2 linked regions of the Azotobacter salinestris genome follow. The protein of the gene in region 1 interacts with the protein of each later gene in a pairwise test. Links are inferred from orthologs where the notes say so. Each region holds a gene or a part of one and is shown on either strand. Other genes may lie near its edges. The genes, in order: yhbY and rho.

Evidence for each region.
Region 2: the proteins of yhbY (region 1) and rho interact in binary tests that used the Escherichia coli proteins (3 or more experiments, as listed by UniProt). The link is inferred for Azotobacter salinestris from one-to-one orthologs.

The regions. Positions count from the first base shown.
Region 1 is NZ_CP045302.1:1,812,126-1,815,262, forward strand. What follows is about bases 272-3,088. They hold yhbY (ribosome assembly RNA-binding protein YhbY), read left to right. Parts: upstream 272-1,431; coding sequence 1,432-1,746; downstream 1,747-3,088. Other genes in these bases: ftsH (ATP-dependent zinc metalloprotease FtsH), read right to left, coding at 272-564; rlmE (23S rRNA (uridine(2552)-2'-O)-methyltransferase RlmE), read right to left, coding at 722-1,345; greA (transcription elongation factor GreA), read right to left, coding at 1,865-2,341; carB (carbamoyl-phosphate synthase large subunit), read right to left, coding at 2,338-3,088. Also shown: more of ftsH, read right to left, coding at 1-271; more of carB, read right to left, coding at 3,089-3,137.
Region 2 is NZ_CP045302.1:3,254,122-3,257,292, reverse strand. The notes cover bases 1-2,851. They hold rho (transcription termination factor Rho), read right to left. Parts: upstream 2,131-2,851; coding sequence 871-2,130; downstream 1-870. Other genes in these bases: trxA (thioredoxin TrxA), read right to left, coding at 2,462-2,788; ubiD (4-hydroxy-3-polyprenylbenzoate decarboxylase), read right to left, coding at 1-774. In the rest of the region: ppx (exopolyphosphatase), read left to right, coding at 3,135-3,171. UniProt on the Escherichia coli protein: Facilitates transcription termination by a mechanism that involves Rho binding to the nascent RNA, activation of Rho's RNA-dependent ATPase activity, and release of the mRNA from the DNA template.

The sequences.
Region 1 (3,137 bases):
GCGGGGAATGCGTCCGCCGAGACGCTGGAACTTGCCCGGATCACGGAGGAACTCGACCAGCTCGCTGACCTCCTCCTTGGCCTCGTCACAGCCGGCGACATCGGCAAAGGTGGTCTTGACCTGATCCTCCGAGAGCAGACGCGCCTTGCTCTTGCCAAAGCTCATCGGACCGCCCTTGCCGCCCGCACCACCCTGCATCTGGCGCATGAAGAACATGAACACGGCAATAATCACCAGAATCGGGAAGCTGGCCACCAGCAGCTGCGACCAAATGCTCTGCTGCTCTGGCTGCTTGCCCTCGATCTGGACATTGTTGTCGATCAGATCGCCTATCAGGCCGCCATCCTGGATCGCCGGACGGATCGTCTTGAAGTTGTCGCCGTCTATCCGCTGGCCGGTGATGATGTAGCCATCCACGGTCACGCGCTCGACCTTGCCATCCTTGACCTGCTGGATGAAGTCCGAATAATTCAGCGTCTGCGGCTCGCTCGGATTGGTAAAGTTGTTCATCACGGTCACCAGAACGGCCGCGATGATCAACCACAGAATCAGGTTCTTTGCCATGTCGTTCAATTAACTACCCTCTGGGACGGAGCCAGTCCCTGTATGACGGCCGGTACAGCTACCCGCCTAACTTAATACACAACCCCCGACCCCGGCAGGCCTCTCTGTAACCCTTTGTGTGCCAGTCCCTCGGGCACGTGCATGGTCCATCAGCAGTCTAGGCTCCATGAAAGCCACGCGCGAGCAGATATTGTTCGCGAGAGCGGTCACGTGAGGAAAGTGGCTTGCGCATCTGCACCTTGTCGAAACTTTCGCGCACTTGTCGCAGATACTGGTCGAAACCTTCGCCCTGGAAGATCTTGATCAGAAAGTCGCCTCCCGGCCGCAGAACTCGTCCGGCCAGATCCAGCGCCAGCTCGCAGAGGTACATGGCCCGCGGCTGATCAGCCGCCTTCACCCCACTCATATTGGGGGCCATGTCGGAAATCACAAGATCGACCGGTTGCTCGCCAATCGCCTCGAGGAGTTGGGCAAACACCGCGTCATCGGTGAAGTCCCCCTGAATGAAGGTCACATCCGGGATGCTGTCCATTGACAGGATATCCGAGGCGATCAGGCGTCCCCGGTCGCCAATGACCCGACTGGTCACCTGCGACCAGCCGCCCGGCGCAGCCCCCAGATCGACCACGGTCATACCCGGCCGCAGAATGCGGTCCCTTTCCTGAATCTCCAGCAATTTGTAGCTGGCGCGCGAGCGGTAGCCGTCTCTTTGCGCCATCTTCACATAGGGATCATCGAAATGCTCTTTCAACCAACGATGACTAGTCTTGGATCGGGCCACGGGCACCTCGCGTTTGGCTGGGCGGCCCCGGGTCGCTCGGGTAGACTAGGCCGCTTTTCAACAAGATCGGACGCAGGGGTCAGATTATGGCGCTCACTCAGGAGCAGAAGAAACATTTCAAATCCATCGGCCATCACCTGAAGCCTGTTTTGATCGTGGCCGAAAATGGCGTGACCGAAGGCGTTCTGGCCGAGCTGGAGCGGGCCCTGAACGATCACGAATTGATCAAGGTGAAGATCAACCTCGCCGAGCGGGAAGATCGCCAGACGGTGATCGCCGAACTCTGCGCGGCGTCCGGAAGCGAACTCGCCCAAGTGATCGGCAAGGTTGCCCTGCTCTACCGCAAGAACCCGAAGCCGAACAAGAACCTCTCGAACATCAGTCGCTTCCTTCAGGCTTGATGTGAAGGGCGGGCCACCCCTCCGGCTTGCATACCGAAAGGGTGGCCATCCAGTACCAGACTGACGCTGCATCCCCAAGAGGCCAGCTCGAAAGCCCCCTTGGTACAGGGGCTCCGACTCAGATGTGACGGACCTCAATGATTTCGTATTCGACGGTACCGCTTGGCGTCTTAACCACCACCACGTCGCCCTCCTCCTTGCCTACCAGGGCACGGGCGATGGGCGAGCTGACCGACAGCTTGCCCTGCTTGATGTCGGCCTCATCGTCACCCACGATCTGGTAGACCACGGTTTCGTCGGTCTCGACGTTGGCAATCTCCACAGTAACGCCAAAAATCACCTTCCCGGAATGGGGAATGGTCGTCACATCGATGATCTGCGCATTCTGCAGACGTCCCTCGATATCGCGTATCCGCGCCTCGACCATGCCCTGCTGCTCCCGGGCAGCGTGGTATTCGGCGTTCTCCTTGAGGTCGCCCAACTCGCGCGCCTCGGCGATCGCCTGGGTGATCTGCGGACGCAGCTCGGTTTTCAGATGCTTGAGTTCTTCCTCCAGGGCGCGTGCGCCCTGGACAGTCATCGGAAATTTGGTCATGCGTTGATTCCTGCATGGAGATCCTGCAGACGGCGCACGGTCTTCTCGGGACCGAACTTGAGCGCTTCACAGATCGCCTGGCCACCGGCGATGGTGGTGGTGATGCAGATCTTGTGCTGCAGAGCGTTGCGACGGATCGAGAAGGAGTCGGCGATCGACTGACGTCCCTCGGTGGTGTTGATGATCAGGGTGACCTCGTCATTCTTGATCATGTCGACCACATGGGGGCGGCCCTCGGTCACCTTGTTCACCCGGCGGACCGGCAGGCCGGCAGCCTCGATCATTCGAGCGGTACCGGCAGTGGCCACCACTTCAAAGCCGAGGGCAACCAGATTGCGCGCCACGTCAGCGACGAACGGCTTGTCATCCTCTCGCACGCTGATGAAGGCACAGCCACCGGTCGGCAGGGTCTCGCTGGCGCCCAGTTGGGCCTTGGCAAACGCCTCGGCAAAACTGTCGCCGACTCCCATCACTTCGCCGGTGGACTTCATTTCCGGGCCGAGAATGGGATCGACGCCGGGGAACTTGGCAAACGGGAACACCGCCTCCTTGACGCTGAAGAACGGCGGAATGATTTCCTCGGTAAAACCGATTTCCCTGAGCGTCTTGCCAGCCATCACGCGGGCCGCAACCTTGGCCAGGGACTCGCCGATGCACTTGGAAACGAAGGGCACGGTGCGCGAGGCACGCGGGTTCACTTCCAGCACGTAGATGTCCTCTCCCTGCACGGCCATCTGCACGTTCATCAGACCGACCACGCCGAGTTCCAGGGCCATTTTCTTGACCTGCTCGCGAA
Region 2 (3,171 bases), 1.4 Mb from region 1 along the record:
GCTGCCGACGGCCTTGACCAGCTCGGTGCGCTGGCCGCGCAGCAGGCCGGCGAAGGCATATTCGGACAGGGTATCCGGCACCGGCGTGACCGCACCGAGGATGGTTGCCGGGTCGGCACCCAGAGCCACCGCCACCGGATAGGGGCGATCCGGATGCTTCTGGCACCATTCGCGATAGTCCAGCGCACCGCCACGATGGCTGAGCCAGCGCATGATCACCTTGTTGCGGCCGATCACCTGCTGCCGGTAGATACCGAGGTTCTGCCGCTCCTTGTTCGGCCCGCGGGTGATGGTCAGCCCCCAGGTGATCAGCGGCGCGGCATCGCCCGGCCAGCAGTGCTGCACCGGCAGCCTGCCGAGGTCGACCTCCTCGCCTTCGAGGATCACCTCCTGGCAGGGTGCGTCCTTCAGCACCTTGGGCGCCATGCTGACCACTCTCTTGAAAAGCGGCAGCTTGTCCCAGGCGTCTCTGAGGCCCCTGGGCGGCTCCGGTTCCTTGAGGAAGGCCAGCAGTCGGCCGATCTCGCGCAGCTCGGAGACATCCTCGGCACCCATGCCGAAGGCCACCCGCTGCGGCGTGCCGAACAGGTTGCCGAGCACCGGCATGTCGAAGCCCGCCGGCCTCTCGAACAGCAGCGCGGGCCCGCCGCGACGCAGGGTACGGTCGCAGATTTCGGTCATTTCCAGTATGGGTGAGACCGGCGTCTGGATGCGCTTGAGCTCGCCACGCGCCTCCAGGGCGCGCAGGAAGTCGCGAAGATCGGAGTATTTCATGGAAACTGCGAGCCTCTGGCTGCAAACCCCATGTCGCAGGGTGACGGCGCCAGCCTGCCCCCTTGCAGTGCGAGGCTTGCGACTTGTCGCGGCGGATTACTTCCGCTTCATCGACTGGAAGAATTCCTCGTTGGTCTTGGTGTCCTTCAGACGGTCGAGGAGGAATTCGATGGCGGCGATCTCGTCCATGGGATGCAGGATCTTGCGCAGAATCCACATGCGCTGCAGCTCCTCCTCGCCGGTCAGGAGCTCTTCGCGACGGGTACCGGAACGGTTGATGTTGATCGCCGGGAACACGCGCTTCTCGGCGATGCGCCGGTCGAGCTGCAGTTCCAGGTTGCCGGTGCCCTTGAACTCCTCGTAGATCACCTCGTCCATCTTCGAGCCGGTTTCCACCAGGGCGGTGGCGAGGATGGTCAGGCTGCCGCCCTCCTCGATGTTGCGCGCGGCGCCGAAGAAACGCTTGGGCTTCTCCAGGGCATGGGCGTCGACACCGCCGGTGAGCACCTTGCCGGAGCTGGGAATCACGGTGTTGTAGGCACGCGCCAGACGGGTGATGGAGTCGAGCAGAATCACCACGTCCTTCTTGTGCTCGACCAGGCGCTTGGCCTTCTCGATGACCATCTCGGCGACCTGCACATGGCGGGTCGGCGGCTCGTCGAAGGTGGAGGCGACCACTTCGCCGCGCACGGTGCGCTGCATCTCGGTCACCTCCTCCGGGCGCTCGTCGATCAGCAGGACGATCAGGTGCACTTCCGGGTTGTTGCGCGTGATGTTGCTGGCGATGTTCTGCAGCATGATCGTCTTGCCGGCCTTCGGCGGCGCGACGATCAGACCACGCTGCCCCTTGCCGATCGGCGCGCAGAGGTCGATCACGCGGCCGGTGAGGTCTTCGGTGGAGCCGTTGCCGGCCTCCATGGTGAGACGGGCATTGGGGAACAGCGGGGTGAGGTTCTCGAAGAGAATCTTGTTCTTCGCGTTTTCCGGCCGGTCGAAGTTGATCGAGTCGACCTTGAGCAGTGCGAAGTAGCGCTCGCCCTCCTTCGGCGGACGGATCTTGCCGACGATGGTGTCGCCGGTGCGCAGGTTGAAGCGGCGGATCTGGCTCGGCGAGACGTAGATGTCGTCCGGGCCGGCCAGGTAGGAGGAGTCCGCGCTGCGCAGGAATCCGAAGCCGTCCTGAAGGATCTCCAGCACGCCATCACCGGAGATTTCCTCGCCGCTTTTCGCATGCTTCTTCAGCAGGGAGAAAATCACATCCTGCTTGCGCGAACGGGCCATGTTCTCCAGGCCCATCTGTTCGGCCATTTCCAGCAGTTCGGTAATAGGCTTTTGCTTGAGTTCGGTCAGATTCATAAGACGATAAGGGGGGCAGAAAGCGTTGAGCTTGGGAAAGCCGCGCCGCAGGGAAGGCGATCGGATCGCTGTACTTGTTCTAAAGAGATGCGTCGGCGACGACTGACGGAGGACAGCGTTAAATTCGCTGCGAGAGCCGAATCTAACACCCCGAAAAAGGTGCGTCCAGCCTCGCACGATAAAAACTGCGACCCCGGATCCGGCGAACAGGCCGCTCTCCGCCTTTCTTGCCACACACAACCCGCCGGGCTCGGGACCACGGGACCGAGCCCGCCCTGGCTTTCATGCTTCCAGCCGGCCCGGGAGCTCAGGATGCGCTTGGCAGGCGAGCTCAGATATTGCTGTCGAGAAAGGCGGCCAGCTGCGACTTGGACAGGGCGCCCACCTTGGTCGCCTCGACGTTGCCACCCTTGAACAGCATCAGGGTCGGAATGCCGCGCACGCCGTACTTCGCCGGAGTGCCCTGGTTTTCATCGATGTTGAGCTTGCAGATCTTCAGCCGGCCTTCGTAATCCTTGGCGATTTCGTTGAGCACAGGGGCGATCATCTTGCACGGCCCGCACCATTCGGCCCAATAGTCGACAAGCACCGGCCCCTCGGCCTGAAGCACATCCTGCTCGAAGCTGGCGTCGCTGACGTTGGTGATGAGTTCGCTCATGGAAAATCTCCGTGGTCGGAAGCACAAATTTCCGAACATGATAGCCCGCATTGGTCGGCACAGGAAGGCGAGCGCGCCGCCCTGCCCCGCCTTCAGGCTCCAGGAGTGCAAAAAGGGCGCCCGGCTGCAGGTCGGCACCCGGTCGCACAAGGCCATGCTCCGGGCCCGCCTGCCCGTCACCCTGCGCACCTCCGCCAAGGGACATTCGGGCGCATCGTCCCCGACCGGCATCAAGTCTTATAATAGGCCGCCTATCGCACAAGCTGCCTTGGACCCTTCATCCGTAAACTGGTACAACTGCTCCCCCGTGGCCGAACGGCGCGGTTCTGCCATCGAGACACCTGACATGCCAAAAACCCAAGCCGAGAGCTTTCCCCTGATTG